3 regions of the Kitasatospora sp. NPDC001660 genome follow, and region 1 is predicted to be linked to each of the others. Evidence: riboswitches for the same ligand, from Rfam matches in the RefSeq annotation. Region 1 holds a riboswitch; each other region holds the start of a gene.
The links. Region 1 has a riboswitch for cobalamin ahead of ACWCXH_RS20950 (HoxN/HupN/NixA family nickel/cobalt transporter). Riboswitches for the same ligand answer to the same signal wherever they lie in the genome.

Region 2: another riboswitch for cobalamin. It lies ahead of ACWCXH_RS13785 (cobalamin biosynthesis protein); the one in region 1 lies ahead of ACWCXH_RS20950 (HoxN/HupN/NixA family nickel/cobalt transporter).
Region 3: another riboswitch for cobalamin. It lies ahead of ACWCXH_RS02900 (ribonucleoside-diphosphate reductase subunit alpha); the one in region 1 lies ahead of ACWCXH_RS20950 (HoxN/HupN/NixA family nickel/cobalt transporter).

The regions. Positions count from the first base shown of each region.
Region 1 is NZ_JBSFGU010000018.1:97,844-103,454, reverse strand. It holds gene aroB (3-dehydroquinate synthase) at 1-522, shown strand, start outside; gene aroQ (type II 3-dehydroquinate dehydratase) at 531-959, shown strand; gene ACWCXH_RS20965 (AAA family ATPase) at 1,092-2,021, shown strand; gene ACWCXH_RS20960 (Fpg/Nei family DNA glycosylase) at 2,090-2,899, shown strand; gene ACWCXH_RS20955 (ArsR/SmtB family transcription factor) at 3,061-3,444, opposite strand; cobalamin riboswitch at 3,526-3,717, shown strand; gene ACWCXH_RS20950 (HoxN/HupN/NixA family nickel/cobalt transporter) at 3,750-4,859, shown strand; gene ACWCXH_RS20945 (M24 family metallopeptidase) at 5,187-5,611, shown strand, end outside.
Region 2 is NZ_JBSFGU010000010.1:73,872-79,482, forward strand. It holds gene ACWCXH_RS13780 (alpha/beta hydrolase) at 92-1,180, opposite strand; cobalamin riboswitch at 1,569-1,740, shown strand; gene ACWCXH_RS13785 (cobalamin biosynthesis protein) at 1,843-2,808, shown strand; gene ACWCXH_RS13790 (cobyric acid synthase) at 2,858-4,402, shown strand; gene ACWCXH_RS13795 (putative cobaltochelatase) at 4,399-5,611, shown strand, end outside.
Region 3 is NZ_JBSFGU010000002.1:206,362-211,972, reverse strand. It holds gene ACWCXH_RS02915 (glycosyltransferase family 2 protein) at 1-96, shown strand, start outside; gene ACWCXH_RS02910 (glycoside hydrolase family 26 protein) at 96-1,415, shown strand; gene ACWCXH_RS02905 (GH12 family glycosyl hydrolase domain-containing protein) at 1,478-2,764, shown strand; cobalamin riboswitch at 2,809-2,973, shown strand; gene ACWCXH_RS02900 (ribonucleoside-diphosphate reductase subunit alpha) at 3,140-5,563, shown strand; gene ACWCXH_RS02895 (ribonucleotide-diphosphate reductase subunit beta) at 5,584-5,611, shown strand, end outside.

The DNA.
Region 1 (5,611 bases):
AAGTGCGGCTTCATCGCCGACCCGGCGATCCTCGACCTGATCGAGGCCGACCCCGAGGGCGCCAGGACCCCGGCCGGCCCGCACACCGTCGAGCTGATCCGGCGCGCCATCCAGGTCAAGGCCGACGTGGTCTCGGGGGACCTCAAGGAGGCCGGGCAGCGCGAGATCCTCAACTACGGGCACACCCTCGGCCACGCCATCGAGCGCAACGAGCGGTACAAGTGGCGGCACGGCGCCGCGATCTCCATCGGCATGGTCTACGCCGCCGAACTCGGCCGCCTCGCCGGGCGGCTGGACGACGGGACGGCCGACCGGCACCGCACCGTGCTGGCCTCCGTCGGCCTGCCGCTGACCTACCGGGCGGACGCCTGGCCGAAGCTGCTGGACGCGATGAAGATCGACAAGAAGTCGCGCGGCGACCTGATCCGCTTCGTCGTCCTGGACGGCCTCGGCAAGACCTCCGTCCTGGAGGGCCCCGACCCGTCCCTGCTCGTCGCCGCCTACGCGGAGGTCTCGGCGTGACCAGGGTGATGGTGCTCAACGGCCCCAACCTCGGGCGGCTCGGCAGCCGCGAGCCGGACGTCTACGGCGCCACCTCGTACGCCGGGCTGGTCGAGCGCTGCACGGCGCTCGGCAAGGAGTTCGGCTTCGAGGTCGAGGTGCACGAGACCAACTCCGAGCAGCGGATGGTCGAGTGGCTGCACGAGGCGGCCGACGGGAAGGTGCCCGTGGTGATCAACCCGGGCGCGTTCACGCACTACTCGTACGCCATGCGGGACGCCGCGGCGCAGCGCACCGCGCCGCTCATCGAGGTGCACATCTCCAACCCGTACGCGCGCGAGACCTTCCGGCACACCTCGGTCATCGCCGCCGTCGCCTCCGGCACCATCGCCGGGTTCGGGCTCGGCTCGTACGAACTCGCCCTGCGCGCCCTGGCGGAGCAGCTCACCACACGCTGACGGACGGTCGGCGGACCGGGGCGCGGCGGTGCGTTCCGGCCGGTCGGAGGGCTCGGACGGGCGGCGGCCCGGCGGCGGACTGTGCCCGTCGCCGGGCCGCCGTGTAGTGTCCCCGCTGGGAGAAGTCGGGAGGTGACCGTGACGCAGTACGCCGGGGGTGGGCAGGTGCCCCCTCGTCCCGTCGCTCCGCCGGTCCGGCCGGCCGCCGGGGCCGCCACGGCCGCCACGGCCCCCGGGCCGCCGCCGTTCGGCGGGCGCGTGCCGCCGCCCGTCCCGCCCGCGCCGGTTCCGGCCGCTCCCGTCGCGCCCGCTCCCGTCCCGCCCGCTCCCATCCCGCCCGCGCCGGTTCCGGCCGCGCCCGTCGCGCCCGCTCCCGTCGCGCCTCCCCCCGTCGCGCCGACCGGGCCCACCGCGCCGATGCCGGCCGGGGCCACCGGGCACTTCGTCCTGCCCTCCGGCGCGCCCGTCCAGCTCCCGGCCCACCCGTCGCAGCGGCACGCGCCCGCCGGGCCGATCGCCGTCCTGCTGATCGGGCCCGCAGGCGCCGGCAAGACCACCGTCGCCCGGCACTGGGCCGAGCGGCGGCGCACCCCGACCGCACACATCAGCCTGGACGACGTCCGCGAGTGGGTGCAGTCCGGCTTCGCCAACCCGCAGTCCGGCTGGAACAACGCCTCCGAGGCCCAGTACCGGCTGGCCCGCCGAACCTGCGGCTTCGCCTGCCGCAACTACCTCGCCAACGGCATCTCCTGCATCATCGACGACGCCGTCTTCCCCGACCGCCCGGCCATCGGCCTCGGCGGTTGGAAACGGCACATCGGCCCCGGCATGCTGCCCGTCGTGCTGCTGCCCAGCCTCGACTCGGTGCTCGTGCGCAACGCCCGGCGCAGCGGCAACCGGCGGCTGAGCGACGAGGAGGTCGCCCGCATCCACGGGCGGATGGCCGGCTGGTACAACTCCGGGCTGCCGATCATCGACAACTCGCACCTGGACGTCGCCGCGACGGCGGCCGAGCTGGACCGGGTGATCCTGGCCCGGCTGATGGGGATGCCGGTCCGCTGAGCCGGGCTGTCGGAGCCGGCTGGGAGAATGGACGGGTCGAGTTGATCCGTCCCAGGGGAGCCGAGCCCGTGCCGGAAGGCCACATCATCCACCGCCTCGCGGCCGAGAACACCAAGGTCTTCGGCGGCCGGCCCGTCCGGGTGTCCAGCCCGCAGGGCCGGTTCGCCGACGGCGCCAAGCTGATCGACGGGCAGGTGCTGGTCGGGGCGGAGGCCACCGGCAAGCACCTCTTCCTCGGCTTCGAGGAGGGCGCCTGGGTCCACGTCCACCTCGGCCTCTACGGCGGCTTCACCTTCGCCGCCGGGCCCGCCCCGGAGCCCGTCGGGCTGATCCGGCTGCGCCTGGAGAACGACGACGCCCACGCCGACCTGCGCGGTCCCAACACCTGCGCGCTGATCACCGGCGCCGAGAAAGCCGCCGTCGCCGCACGCCTCGGGCCCGACCCGCTGCGCGCCGACGCCGACCCGGACGCCGCGTGGCGCCGGATATCGGCCAGCCGGACGACCGTCGCGGCCCTGCTGATGGACCAGAAGGTGCTGGCCGGGGTGGGCAACGTCTACCGCGCCGAGGTGCTCTTCCGGCACGGCATCAACCCGCACCGCGCGGGCCGGGACCTCACCCGGGCCGAGTGGGACACGATCTGGGCGGACCTCGTCGCGCTGATGCGCGAGGGCGTCGGCGCGGGCCGCATCGACACCGTCCGCCCCGAACACACCCCCGAGGCGATGGGCCGCCCGCCGCGCGTCGACGACCACGGCGGCGAGGTCTACGTCTACCGTCGTGCCGCGATGCCCTGCCTGGTCTGCGGCACGGACGTGCGGACGGAGTCGCACGCGGCGCGCAACCTGTTCTGGTGTCCGACCTGCCAGGCGGCCTGAGCGGGATTCAGGTGGCTGGGCCCGGGCCGGCGGTGCGGCCGGTGCCCGCAGGCCCTGACCGGCCGGGTGTTCCAGCGGTCGGCGCGCCAGGCATGGGGGTGGGCCGGCACGCCGTGATCGTACTCGTCCGGCCCGCTCCCCGTGGTGTTTCCGGGGGCCGGTCAGCCCGCCGCGGCGGTGGGCTCGTGGTGATCGGCTGCGGCGCACTCGTCGAGGAGGGGGCGCATGCTGTCGTCCACGAGCCGGTAGCGCACGACGCGTCCGTCCTTGTCGCCGGTGACCACGCCGGCCGTACGGAGCAGCCGCAGGGCCTGGGAGACGGCCGGGTCGCGCATGCCGGTGGCGACGGCGAGGTCGGTGACGGCGAGCGGGCCGGCGCGGTGGAGGGCGAGCAGGAGGGCCAGCCGGCCGGGGTCCGCGAGCAGGGAGAACCGCTCGGACCACGAGCGGACGTGCGCGGCGTCGCCGATCGCGGCGATGGCCTCGCAGACCCGGTGCCCGTCGATGGTGCGGTGGCCCGCGCGGTCGGCCGGTACGAGATGCATGCGGACATTCTGGCAGCTCACGACCTGTGATCCTGGACACCTGCGCAGGTGCGCAGCCTTGCATGGGTGGGACCGGGCCCCTACGGTGTTCCCCGCCGTGGTGCTCGGGAAGACCGGTGACGGACCCTCAGGGGTCCCAGTCCGGAGCGGCCCTCGCCACTGTGATCGGGGGAGTTCGCTCGTACCCACACGCCACTGGGCGCTTCGCGCGCCTGGGAAGGCGGGTACGGGAGCCCCGTCAGCCAGGAGACCGGCCACGGCATCTCACGAAGTGTTTCCACGAGGTGCTGGAGCGTGATCCGAAGATGACCCTGCCCGAAACCGCCGCCCCCGAGGCCGCGCCCGCCGTGCTGCCCACCTTCCGGTGGAAGCGAGAGGACACCGTCCGCACCGCCGGGCTGATCGGGGTGATCCTGGCCATGCACGTGGTGGCGTTCGGGACCCTGATCTTCCTGGTGGCGCCCCACAACTACGCCGTCGGCACCCAGGTCTTCGGGGTGGGCCTCGGCATCACGGCGTACACGCTCGGCATGCGGCACGCCTTCGACGCCGACCACATCGCGGTGATCGACAACACCACCCGCAAGCTGATGGCCGACGGCAAGCGGCCGGTCTCGGTGGGCTTCTGGTTCGCCCTCGGGCACTCGTCGATGGTGGTCATCATGGCCGCCCTGGTCGCGGGCGGCGCGCAGCTGGCGAACACGCTGATGGACGACGAGTCGACCACCCACCAGTGGCTGGGCATGGTCGGCACGACGGCCTCCGGCGCCTTCCTCTACCTGATCGGCGCGCTCAACCTGGCGGCGCTGCTCGGCATCCTGAAGGTGTTCCGGGCGATGCGCGCCGGACAGTACGACGAGGCTGAGCTGGAGGAGCACCTCAACTCGCGCGGCTTCCTGGCCCGGGTGCTCAACCGGGCGACCCGCTCGATCACCCGGCCCGGCCAGATGTTCCCGGTGGGCATGGTGCTCGGCCTCGGCTTCGACACCGCGACCGAGGTCACTCTGATGGTGATGGCCGGTTCGGGCGCGGCGGCCGGGCTGCCCTGGTACGCGATCGTCTGCCTGCCGCTGCTGTTCGCGGCGGGGATGAGCCTGTTCGACACGCTGGACGGGACGTTCATGAACTTCGCGTACCAGTGGGCGTTCTCCAACCCGGTGCGCAAGGTGTACTACAACCTGACGATCACTGGGCTGTCGATCGCGGTGGCGTTCATCATCGGCACGATCGAACTGGTCGGCGTGCTGCACGAGAAGCTGGACCTGACCGACCCGGTCACCGGCTGGATCGCGGACATCTCGCTGGACAACGTCGGGTACGCCATCGCCGCTCTGTTCGTCGTCGTCTGGGCCGTGGCGATCGGGTACTGGAAGCTGGCCGGGGTCGAGAAGCGCTGGGGCGGCGACGGCTCGTGAGGTACGCCGCCGCGATCGGCAGCGTCCCCGCGACCGCGAGCCCGGCGCGGAGCACCTGCACCGGGCGCAGCCGTTCCTTCGGCACCCCGCACGCCGGCAGCGCGGTGACCACAGGGTTGTGAACCATCTCTGCGGACGTGCAGGGAGCGCTCGCCGGCTCGATCGGGCGACGCCCGGTCGACGGTGGATGAGGCGGCCCCTGCGGCGGGGGCTCATCGACCCGGAAGTGGTGCGACGGCGCCGGTGGGGGCGTGGGCGGGTAAAGGTCACGCCCCCGTCGGGGGTGCTCGGCGGGCGGATCCGGGTGGGGGTTCGTAGGCTCGACGCATGTCTGATGCGTACGCGGGTCGACGGGAGCGGCTGCGGGAGCACTGCAGTGCGGCCGGGGCCGATGCGGCGCTGATCACCCGGCCGGCCAACGTGCGGTACCTGACCGGCTGCGCCCCCTGCGGTGCGACCCTGCTGCTCACCAGGGAGCGGGCGCTGCTGTCGCTGCCGGACGACCTGCCGCCGGACGACACCGGGGAACACCTGATCGCCGCCGATGTCACCCAGGTGCCGGTGCCGACCGGGGCGGACACCGCGCTGGCCGCCGCGGTCGAGGCCTCCCGGCTGCGGGTGCAGGCCCTGGCGGTGGAGGAGCACGACCTGACCGTCCTGCGTCACCGCGCGGTGGCGAGCATGGCCGAGGGGGTCCGGCTGACCGAGCTGGGGCAGGTCGTGGAGCGGCTGCGGGTGATCAAGGACGAGCA
Region 2 (5,611 bases), on a different contig from region 1:
GGCGTCGAGTGGCGGGTGGGGGGAAATGCGCGAAGAGGTGAAGCGGAGGAATGACCGCCTGGAATGTCCGGAAAGGGCCCGATGATCGTGGTCAGAGGAGGGGGGTGAGCCAGCGGCGGAGGAGTTCCGTGTAGTGCGCGGGGGCGGAGTTCCACAGGGCGGTGTGGTCGGCGCCCGGGAAGGCCTGGAGGCTCACGACGTCGGGGCGGGCCGCGGCGAGGTGCTGAGCCGCGCGGAACGGCGCGATCGGGTCGTCCGGGCTGTGCAGGACGAGGGTCGGGACGTGCAGGCCGGCGCCCTCGGCGAGGCGGGCGACGTCGGCCAGGCCGACCCCGGTGCGGCCCTCGGCGGCGAGGGCGCCGAGCTCGGCGACCGTCCGGGTGGAGCCGGTCCTGACCGCGTCGCGGCGGGCGGTCGCGGGGAGGTCGAGGACGGGCGAGTCCAGGACCATGCCGACGACGGCGCTCGACCAGGCCGAGCGGGCCGCGGCCTGCAGGCATATCGTGGCGCCGATCGACCAGCCGTACAGGATCACCCGGCCCGCGCCGCTGTCGAGGGCGAACCGCACGGCCGACTCGACGTCGCGCCACTCGGTCTCGCCGAAGTGGCTGAGCCCGTCCGGCGGGGCGGGCGCGCCCTGGTCGCCGCGGTAGGTGACGGCGAGGGCGGGCAGCGCGAGGCGCTGGAGGAGGGGCAGGACGGGGAGGGTCTGGCCGCGGTCGGCGCCGGGGCCGTGCACCAGGACCACCCAGGTGCCGCGCCTGCCGCCGAGGCGCCAGGCGGGCATGGCGCCCAGCTCGCCGGTGACGGCGGCCTCGGTGAACGGGAGGCCGAGGGCGGTCGTCGGGTCGCCGAGGTACACGCGCGGGGTGAGGCGGACTCCGGTGCCGGGGGCGAGGGTGCCCCGGTCGGCGCGGACGAGACGGCGGGTGACGCCCTGTTCGTCGCTGTGCAGGATGTCGTCGACGACGGCGTGGCCGTCACCGTCCCACTCGACCGCCCAGCAGCCGGGCTGCAGGACCGCGGGTGTCCGGTTGAAGGTGATCCGGTCGGCGGCGAGGCTCTGCACCAGGACGGGGCCGGACTCCGGCACGGCGGTCTGCGGGCGTACGAGCCGCTCGGACGCCCGGCGGCCGATCACCAGGACGGCGACCCCGGTGCCGACGGCGGCTGCCGCCACGACTGCTGCGGTTCCCCAACGCATATCGTTCCCCGCTCTGTGAGTCTCCTGGGCACTAGTTCACTAGGGGGAAAGGCCTGCGGCCAGTCGGATGGGCTGTATGGGGGAGGGTGTGAGGAGTCGCTGTACGGGGAAAGGGCGGGGCCGCGACCGGGCCAGGCAGACCCGACGCCTGGCGAGCGGCACGAAGCGCCGCCGGAGGTGCCTGCGGACCGCTGGACGATCGCACGGAGTGTCATGCCCCTGCGGTGGCGCGGATCGGAGGTGCTGACGGGGCCGCATCCGGCTCCGCGGCGGGCTCCCCCGGTGTGATCAACCCCTCCGTGACCTCGGTTGACTCCCGGTTCGGCCGCGTGATGGGATCCCAGGGCCAAACGGAGGCATGCAGAGGAAGCCGGTGCGAGTCCGGCGCGGTCCCGCCACTGTCACCGGGGAGCACGCTCGAAGTTTCCCTCCTCGCCCGTCAGCGGCCGGGAGGGGCCGACAGGCGGACCGTCAGCCATTGCTGGCAGGCTGCTGGACGGCTCCGGGGGTGCGTTCGACCCGGAAGCCAGGAGACTCTCGCCCCCGGTACGTCGATCCAGGGCGCGGACCCTGAGTGAGGACTCGCACGCGATGCAGGCTGCCCCGACCCGCCGAGCCCTCCCCTGTCCCCCACCGTCGTGCGCCCGCTGACCCGCGCCGCCGCGTTCGCGCTGGGCGCCGTCGCGGGCTACCTGGCGGACGCCCGGTACGCCGATCCGCGCCGCGGCCACCCGGTGGCCGTCTTCGGCGGTGCGGCGACGCGCCTGGAACGGCGGATGTGGCGGGACGACCGGGCGGCCGGGGCCGCGTACACGGCGCTCTGCGCGGGCGCGGTCGCGGCGGGCGCGGTGGTGCTGGACCGGACGGTGGGCCGCCGGCCGCTGGGGCGGGCCGCGCTGGCCGCCGCCGCGACGTGGACGGTGCTCGGCGGCACGTCGCTGACCCGGGAGGCCCGCACGATCGGCCGGTCGCTGGCCGCGGGCGACCTCCCGGCCGCCCGGGAGCGGCTGCCGCACCTCTGCGGGCGCGACCCGAGCGCGCTGGACGGGCAGCAGATCGCCCGCGCCGTCGTCGAGTCGGTGGCCGAGAACACCGCGGACGCCGTCGTGAACGCGCTGGCCTGGGGCGCCCTCGCCGGCACGCCCGGGCTGCTGGCGTTCCGCGCCGTCAACACGCTGGACGCGATGGTGGGCCACCGTTCGCCGCGCCACGCCCGGTTCGGCTGGGCCTCGGCCCGGCTGGACGACGTGGCGGGCTGGCCGGGCGCCCGGTTGACGGCGCTGCTGACGGTGGCCGCCGCGCCGGAGCCGCGGACGGCCTGGCGGGTGTGGCGGCGGGACGGTTCGGCGCACCCCAGCCCGAACGCGGGGCAGGCGGAGTCGGCGTTCGCGGGCGCGGTGGGCGTGCGGCTCGGCGGCACGCTGCGGTACGGGGAGCGTGTGGAGCACCGGCCGGTGCTGGGCGCGGAGTTGCGGCCGGTGGCGGTGGACGACATCGAGCGGGCCTGCGCGCTGTCGCGGCGGGTGGGCGCGCTGGCGCTGGGTACGACGGTCGCGGGGCATCTCGTGATCCGGGCCGTCCTAGGCAGGAGGGGAAGGGCATGAGCGAGCGGTGGGGGTCCCCCCGGCCGGGGGCTGGGGGAGAGGTGGGCGCATGAGCAACGCGCTGCTGGTCGCCGGGACGACCTCGGACGCGGGCAAGAGCGTCGTCACGGCGGGCATCTGCCGGTGGCTGGCCCGCCAGGGCGTCCGGGTCGCGCCGTTCAAGGCGCAGAACATGTCCCTGAACTCCTTCGTGACGGCCGACGGCGCCGAGATCGGCCGCGCCCAGGCGATGCAGGCGCAGGCGGCCCGGGTCGAGCCGGAGGCGGCGATGAACCCGGTGCTGCTGAAGCCCGGCGCGGACGGCCGCAGCCAGGTGGTGCTGCTGGGCAGGCCGGTCGCCGAGGTCGGTGCGCTGGACTACCGCGAGCGCAAGCCCGTCCTGCTGGAGCGCGCCCTGGAGTGCCTGGCGGACCTGCGCCGCCGGTACGACGTGGTGGTGTGCGAGGGCGCGGGCTCGCCCGCCGAGATCAACCTGCGGGACCGGGACATCGCCAACATGGGCCTGGCGACGGCCGCCGGGCTGCCCGTCGTGGTGGTCGGCGACATCGACCGCGGGGGCGTGTTCGCGGCGATGTACGGGACGCTGGCGCTGCTGTCCGCGCAGGACCAGCGGCACGTGGCGGGCTGGTTCGTCAACAAGTTCCGCGGGGACGCCCGGCTGCTGGCGCCCGGCCTGGAGATGCTGCACGACCTGACCGGCCGTCCGGTGCTCGGCACGCTGCCGATGCTGCCGGGGCTGTGGCTGGACGCCGAGGACTCGCTGGACCTGTCGACGGTCGTGGACCGGGTCGACGGGCGCGGGCCGCTCGGGGCGGACGTGCTGCGGGTGACCGTGGTGCGCTTCCCCCGGCTGTCGAACTTCACCGACGTGGACGCGCTGGCGCAGGAGCCGGGCGTGCTCGTGCGCTGGGCGACCCGGCCGGAGGAGCTGGCCGACGCCGACCTCGTGGTGCTGCCCGGCACCCGGGCCACCGTGGCCGACCTGGCCTGGCTGCGCGAGCGCGGGCTGGAGCCGGCGCTGAAGGCGAGGGCGGCGGCCGGGCTGCCGATCCTCGGGGTCTGCGGCGGCTACCAGATGCTGGCGGGCTCGATCGTCGACGACGTCGAGTCGAAGGCGGGTGCCGTCGACGGGCTCGGCCTGCTGCCGACGCACGTGCGGTTCGGCGTGGAGAAGGTGCTGGCGCGGCCGGTCGGCGAGGCGTACGGGCAGCGGGTCGAGGGCTACGAGATCCACCACGGGGTGGTGACGGTCGAGGGCGGCCGGGCGTTCGTCTCCGATGACCGCGGGCGGAGCCTGGACGGCTGCCGGGTGGGCGCGGTCTGGGGCACGACCTGGCACGGCGCGCTGGAGAACGACGGGTTCCGCCGCGAGTTCCTGCGTGAGGTGGCCGAGTTGGCGGGCCGGGCGTTCGTACCGGCGCCGGACACCTCGTTCGCCGCGGCGCGCGAGGCCCGGCTGGACCGGCTGGGGGACCTGATCGAGGAGCACGCGGACACCGACGCGCTGTGGAAGCTGATCGAGGGCGGGGTGCCGGCGGCCGGATCGCTGCCGTTCCTGCCGCCCGGGGCGCCTGAGGAGGCTGGCAAGGCATGAGTGACGTCCGCTACCCGTTCACCGCGGTCGTCGGGATGGCCGACCTGCGGCTCGGGCTGCTGCTCAACGCGGTCTCCCCGGCCGTGGGCGGCGTGCTGGTGCGCGGCGAGAAGGGCACCGCGAAGTCGACGATGGTCCGCGCGCTGGCCGGCCTGCTGCCGCCCATCGCCACCGTCGACGGCTGCCGCTTCGCCTGCGCCCCGGCCACGCCCGACCCGCAGTGCCCGGACGGGCCGCACGTCGGTCCGTCCGCTTCCGAACGCCCCTCCCAGCTGGTCGAGTTGCCGGTCGGTGTGGCCGAGGACCGGATCGTCGGCTCGCTCGACCTGGAGCGGGCGCTCGCCGAGGGCGTCAAGGCGTACGAGCCCGGGCTGCTCGCCAGGGCGCACCGCGGGGTGCTCTACATCGACGAGGTGAACCTGCTCCAGGACCACGTCGTGGACCTGCTGCTGGACGCCGCCGCGATGGGCCGCTCCTACGTCGAGCGCGAGGGCGTCTCGGTGCGGCACGCGGCCCGGTTCCTGCTGGTCGGCACGATGAACCCGGAGGAGGGCGAGCTGCGGCCGCAGCTGCTCGACCGGTTCGGGCTGACCGTGGAGATCGCCGCGACGCGGGATCCGGCCGAGCGCGCCGAGGTCGTGCGGCGGCGGCTCGCGTACGACGCGGACCCGGTCGCCTTCGCGGCGCGGTTCGCGGACGAGGAGCGGGCGCTCGCCGAACGGATCACCACGGCACGGGAGTTGCTGCCGAAGGTCGAGCTGACCGATGTGGCGCTCCGCCAGATCACCGCCGTGTGCGCGGCGTTCGAGGTGGACGGGCTGCGCGCGGACATCGTCATGGCGCGGACGGCCGTCGCGCTGGCGGCGTGGGACGGGCGGACGGAGGTGCTGGAGGAGGACGTCCGCAAGGCCGCCCAGCTGGCACTGCCGCACCGGCGCCGCCGCAACCCGTTCGACGCGCCCGGGCTGGACGAGGAGCAGCTGGACCGGACGCTGGAGGAACACGGGGAGCCGGAGCCCGAGGGCGGCGGCTCTCCCGGGGGCGACGGCGACGGACCGGATGATGACGGTCCGGGCCCGGACGACGGCGGCGGCCCCGGCCCGGACGGTGGTGGGGCTCCCGAGCCGTCCGACAGCGGCCCGCAGACGCCGCAGGCCGCGGCCCCGGACGCCGGCCCGGACGCCGGCGAGCAGCCCGTCCCGGCCGGGC
Region 3 (5,611 bases), on a different contig from region 1:
CCTGCGCGCGCCGAAGAGCCCGAGCCCGCCGAGGAGTTCGAGGAACTGCTGGAGCCCGCCCGGGCCGGCGGCCGCCGCGAGCAGGAGGACCGCTGATGCTGCGGATCACCGTCCCCCGGATCGCCGCCCTGGTCGCCCTCGCCCTGATGGTCGGCTACACCTTCGTGCTCGCGCCCCGGCTCTCCCGCAACCACGACCAGGACCCGTACGGCTTCGCCGGCGCCGCCCCCACCGCCATGCCGAGCTGGCTCACCACCGCCCTGGCCGCCTCCCCGGCCGCCGCCCCCGCGACGGCCACCCCCGGCGCCACGGCGGCCGCGTCCCCGACGCCGCCCCCGCCGCCGCAGTTCCCGCCGGCCGGCGAGGCGTTCACCGGCATCATGACCAAGACCGGCCCGTACGACCTCTCCCCGCTCGACGACTTCACCTCCGCCGTCAAGCACCAGCCCAACGTGCTGGAGTTCTCGGTCGGCTGGTGGGACCGGAAGTTCGACCGCCGGATCTTCGACACCGTCGCCCAGCGCGGCATCATGCCGTTGGTCGCCTGGGAGCCCTGGGACTACCGCAAGGAGGCGAAGGAGGACAAGCTCCGCGGCGAGCAGCCCGAGTACGCCCTCTCCAACATCATCGACGGGAAGTTCGACGACTACGTCAAGACCTGGGCCGAGGGCATCAAGGGCCTCGGCTACCCGGTCGCGCTGCGCTTCGCCCACGAGATGAACGGCTACTGGTACCCGTGGGCCGAGCAGGCCAACGGGAACAAGAAGGGCCAGTACGTCCAGGCCTGGAAGCACGTCCACGACATCTTCAAGCAGGTCGGCGCGACCAAGGTCACCTGGGTGTGGAGCCCCAACGTCGACTACGAGAACGCCACCAGCCTCAACACGCTGTACCCGGGCGACGACTACGTCGACTGGATCGGCCTGTCCGGCTACTACGGCACCACCGGCGTCGAGAAGTACAAGTCCTTCGACCAGATCTTCCAGCCGACCATCAAGGAGCTCCGGGACTTCACCCAGAAGCCCGTGGTGATCACCGAGACCGGGGCCACCGACACCTCCGGGCTCAAGGCGCAGTGGATCACCGAGATGTTCTCGGAGCTCCCCCAGCACCCGGACATCATCGGCGTGATCTGGTACGAGGCGCGCAAGGAGGTCGACTGGCGGGTCGCCGCGTCCGAAGCGGCCTCCCAGGCGTACGCCGCCGGGGTCTCCGCGCCCCGCTACAACACGCCGTGGACCGTCCGCTCCGTGCCGGCCCTGACCGTCGCACCGCCGCCTCCCCCGGCGCCCTCCCCGGCGCCCGACCCGTCGCCGTCGGCCTCCCCGTCGGCCACCGCCAGGCCCAGCGTCCCGGCCCGGAAGCCGACCGCCACCGCCACCCGGCCGCGGTCGAGCTCCACCCCCGCCGGGTGAGCGCGCCCCAGGCCCGACCGACGGACCGTACGACCACGCAGCAGCAGGGAGGCGAGAACCCCGTGACCAACCCCGCCATGCCCGGAGCCGGGCACGTCGGCCGGCGCCCGTGGTGGGCGCTCGCGCCGGCCGCCGTCATCGTGCTGGTCCTGTGCGCCCTGCTGCTCCCCCGGGACCATCAGGAGCCCGCCAGGCCCGCCAAGGGCGCCCCGGTGGTCACCCCGCTGCCCGCCGCCACCGCCGGCGAGCTCTGCTCCACCGCGCAGAACCGTTACCCCTCGCAGGCCGTCGACTCCGGCCGCTACCTGATCAACCCCAACGAGTGGAACGCCACCGGCGGCCTGTGCATCAGCAGCACCGACGGCGCCACCGGCTTCAAGGTCACCCGCAGCGGCATCGGCCCGGCCAGCCTGACCGACCCCGGCCGCGGCCCCGGCGCCTACCCGCACATCAGCACCCAGTTCCAGCCCGGCACCGGACCGCTGCCCATCCCCGTCAGCAACCTGCGTTACGCGACCAGCAGTTGGCACACCACCCAGATCGACTCCGGCGTCTACAACGCCTCGTACGACATCTGGTACAGCAACAGCCGCACCAGCTGCTCGTTCACCGAGAGCGCCGAGCTGATGATCTGGCTGCGCGGCAACGGCAAGTCCCCGTTCGGCGACGAGGCCGGCGAGCTCCAGGCCGGCGGCACCTCCTACCGCGTGTACCAGGCGCCGAAGACCAGCAGCCACACGCTGATCACCTACGCGATGGCCACCAGCACGTCCTCCGTCACCGACCTGGACCTGCGGGCCTTCACCCGCGACGCCGTCCAGCGCGGCTACGTCCCGGCCGGTTCCTACCTGTGCGCCGTCCAGGCCGGGTTCGAGATCTGGGACGGCGGCGCCGGGCTCGGCAGCGACTCGTTCTCGTTCCAGGCGGCCGCCGGCCAGCCCAGCGGCGCGATCACCTCGGCCCTGCCGGGCCTGTGCCTGGACAGCCGGGTGAACGGCGACCCGGCCGCGGTCGGCGCGGGCACCTGTGACGGCTCTGCGGCCCAGACCTGGACGATGGCGGACGACGGCTCGATCGGCCAGTCCGGACGCTGCGTCGAGGACCCCGCCATCGGCTTCCCGGTCCTCACCGCCTGCACCTCCCGGCCCGACCAGCGCTGGCGGGTGACCCCGACGGGGCAGCTCGCGAACCAGGACACCGGGCGCTGCGTCGAAAACCCGACGAACCCGGGGGCCCCTTCGGGGACGGCTTCGGGGACGGCTCCGGGAGCCGCCGCGGGCGGCGCGCTGCAGGTGCGGATGCGCCCGTGCGACACCCGCACAGGGCAGGAATGGCACCCCCCGACCTGAGCAGTTTATCGCACGCCAGCTCGATTAACTGTGCCGCGCGACACTACATGTGGGGCTGCATCGGATTCCCGACACTAGATGTATGCTCATCCCTGCTGTCGACGCAGGGGAACCCGGTGCGAGTCCGGGACTGCCCCGCAGCGGTGTGCGGGCGGCTCAACCGAGCCGTGCCCGCGAGTCCGAGTACCTGCCGACGGTGTGCAGAGGCCCTCCCGCAGAGGCCGGCAGCACCAGTAGTACCTTCCGGGCCTCGCGGGCGGGCCGGGGATGACACCGTCGCGCGACGCGCCCATGTGCGCCCGCGCGCGTGCGCCCCTGCCCCGAACGGCCCGGCACCCCGATCACCGCCGCCGATCGCCGCCAGGAGAGAGCGCCTTGACCATCGCTGCCTCAGCAACCCTGCCCGCCCAGGGCTCCGGCTCCGCCCCCGCCGACCCCACGGTCTCCGACCCCGGCGGCGCGCTCCTGCGACTCCTCACCGACCGCAGCGCCGATCTCCCCCAGGTGGACCCCGGTCACGTCGCCGCCGCCGCGCTGCGCGGGCGCCACGCCGGCTCGGACTTCGCCGAGCTGCGCGGACTGGCCGTGGACGCCGCCGCGTCGATGATCGCCGAGGACCCCCAGTACTCGAAGCTGGCCGCCCGCCTGCTCGCCCTGGAGATCGTCGACGAGGCCGGCAGCCAGGGCGCCGTCTCCTTCGCCGCCTCCGTCGCCGTCGGCCACGCCGAGGGCCTCATCGGCGACACCACCGCCGCGTTCGTCGCCAAGCACGCCGCCGCCCTCGACGCCCTGATCGACCCCCAGGGCGACGACCGCTTCGAGTACTTCGGCCTGCGCACCGTGCAGTCCCGCTACCTGCTGCGCCACCCGATCACCCGGAAGGTCGTCGAGACCCCTCAGCACTTCCTGCTCCGTGTCGCCTGCGGCCTGGCGGTCGGCGACAGCGAGCAGTCGGTGCGCGAGGTCGCCGAGCTGTACGGCCTGATGAGCCGCCTGGAGTACCTGACCTCCTCGCCGACCCTGTTCAACTCCGGCACCCGGCACCCGCAGATGTCGAGCTGCTACCTGCTCGACTCGCCGCTGGACAACCTCGACTCGATCTACAACCGCTACGCGCAGATCGCCCGGCTGTCCAAGCACGCCGGCGGCATCGGCCTGTCCTACTCGCGCATCCGCTCGCGCGGCAGCCTGATCCGCGGCACCAACGGCAAGTCCAACGGCATCGTCCCGTTCCTGCGCACCCTCGACTCCTCGGTCGCCGCGGTCAACCAGGGCGGCCGCCGCAAGGGCGCGGCCTGCGTCTACCTGGAGACCTGGCACGCCGACATCGAGGAGTTCCTGGAGCTGCGCGACAACACCGGTGAGGAGGCGCGCCGCACCCACAACCTCAACCTGGCGCACTGGATCCCGGACGAGTTCATGCGCCGGGTCAACGCCAACGCGGACTGGTCGCTGTTCTCCCCCGCCGACGTGCCCGAGCTCGTCGACCTGTGGGGCGAGGAGTTCGACGAGGCCTACCGCAAGGCCGAGCAGGCCGGCAAGGCCGTCCGGACGATCCCGGCGCAGACCCTGTACGCCCGCATGATGCGCACCCTGGCGCAGACCGGCAACGGCTGGATGACCTTCAAGGACGCCTCCAACCGCGCCGCCAACCAGACCGCGCTGCCGGGCCGCACGGTGCACTCGTCCAACCTGTGCACCGAGATCCTGGAGGTCACGGACGACTCCGAGACCGCCGTCTGCAACCTCGGCTCGGTCAACCTCGGCGCGCACGTCGCCGCCGGGGCCACCGCTGCGGACCTTCTCGGCGCGATGGACTGGGAGCGGCTGGACGCCACCGTGCGCACCGCCGTCACCTTCCTCGACCGCGTGGTGGACATCAACTTCTACCCGACGGTCGAGGCCGGCGCCTCCAACTCCCGCTGGCGGCCGGTCGGCCTCGGCGTGATGGGCCTGCAGGACGTCTTCTTCAAGCTGCGGATCGGCTTCGACTCCGCGGAGGCGAAGCAGCTGTCCACGCTGATCGCCGAGCGCATCATGCTCACCGCCTACGAGCGCTCCGCCGACCTGGCCGAGCAGCTGGGCCGCCACGAGGCCTACGGCGAGACCCGCGCCGCGCGTGGCGAGCTGCACATCGACCATTTCCCTTCCGCCGCGCCGCAGTGGGCCGACCGCTGGACGGCCCTGCGCGCCCGCATCGCCGAGACCGGCCTGCGCAACTCGCTGCTGCTGGCCATCGCGCCGACCGCGACCATCGCGTCGATCGCCGGTGTGTACGAGTGCATCGAGCCGCAGGTGTCCAACCTGTTCAAGCGCGAGACCCTCTCCGGTGAGTTCCTCCAGGTCAACCCGTACCTGGTGCGCGAGCTCAAGGAGCTCGGCGTCTGGGACCAGCAGACCCGGGACGCGCTGCGCGACTCCAACGGGTCCGTCCAGGACTTCAACTGGCTGCCGGCCGAGGTCCGTTCGCTCTACCGGACGGCCTGGGAGCTGCCCCAGCGCGCGCTGATCGACCTGGCCGCGGCCCGCATGCCGTACATCGACCAGAGCCAGTCGCTCAACCTGTTCATGGCCGCGCCGACCATCGGCAAGCTCAGCTCGATGTACGCGTACGCGTGGAAGGTCGGTCTGAAGACCACCTACTACCTGCGCTCGCGCCCGGCGACCCGGATCGCCCAGGCCGCGTCGGGTACCGCCCGTGCTGCCGCGCCCGTCCCCGTTGCCACCCTCACCCCGGAGCAGGAAGCCGCCATCGCCTGCTCCCTGGAGAACCCCGAGTCCTGCGAGGCCTGCCAGTGAGCACCCCCGAAGACCGCAAGATGCTGCTCGACCCCGGCTTCGAGCTGA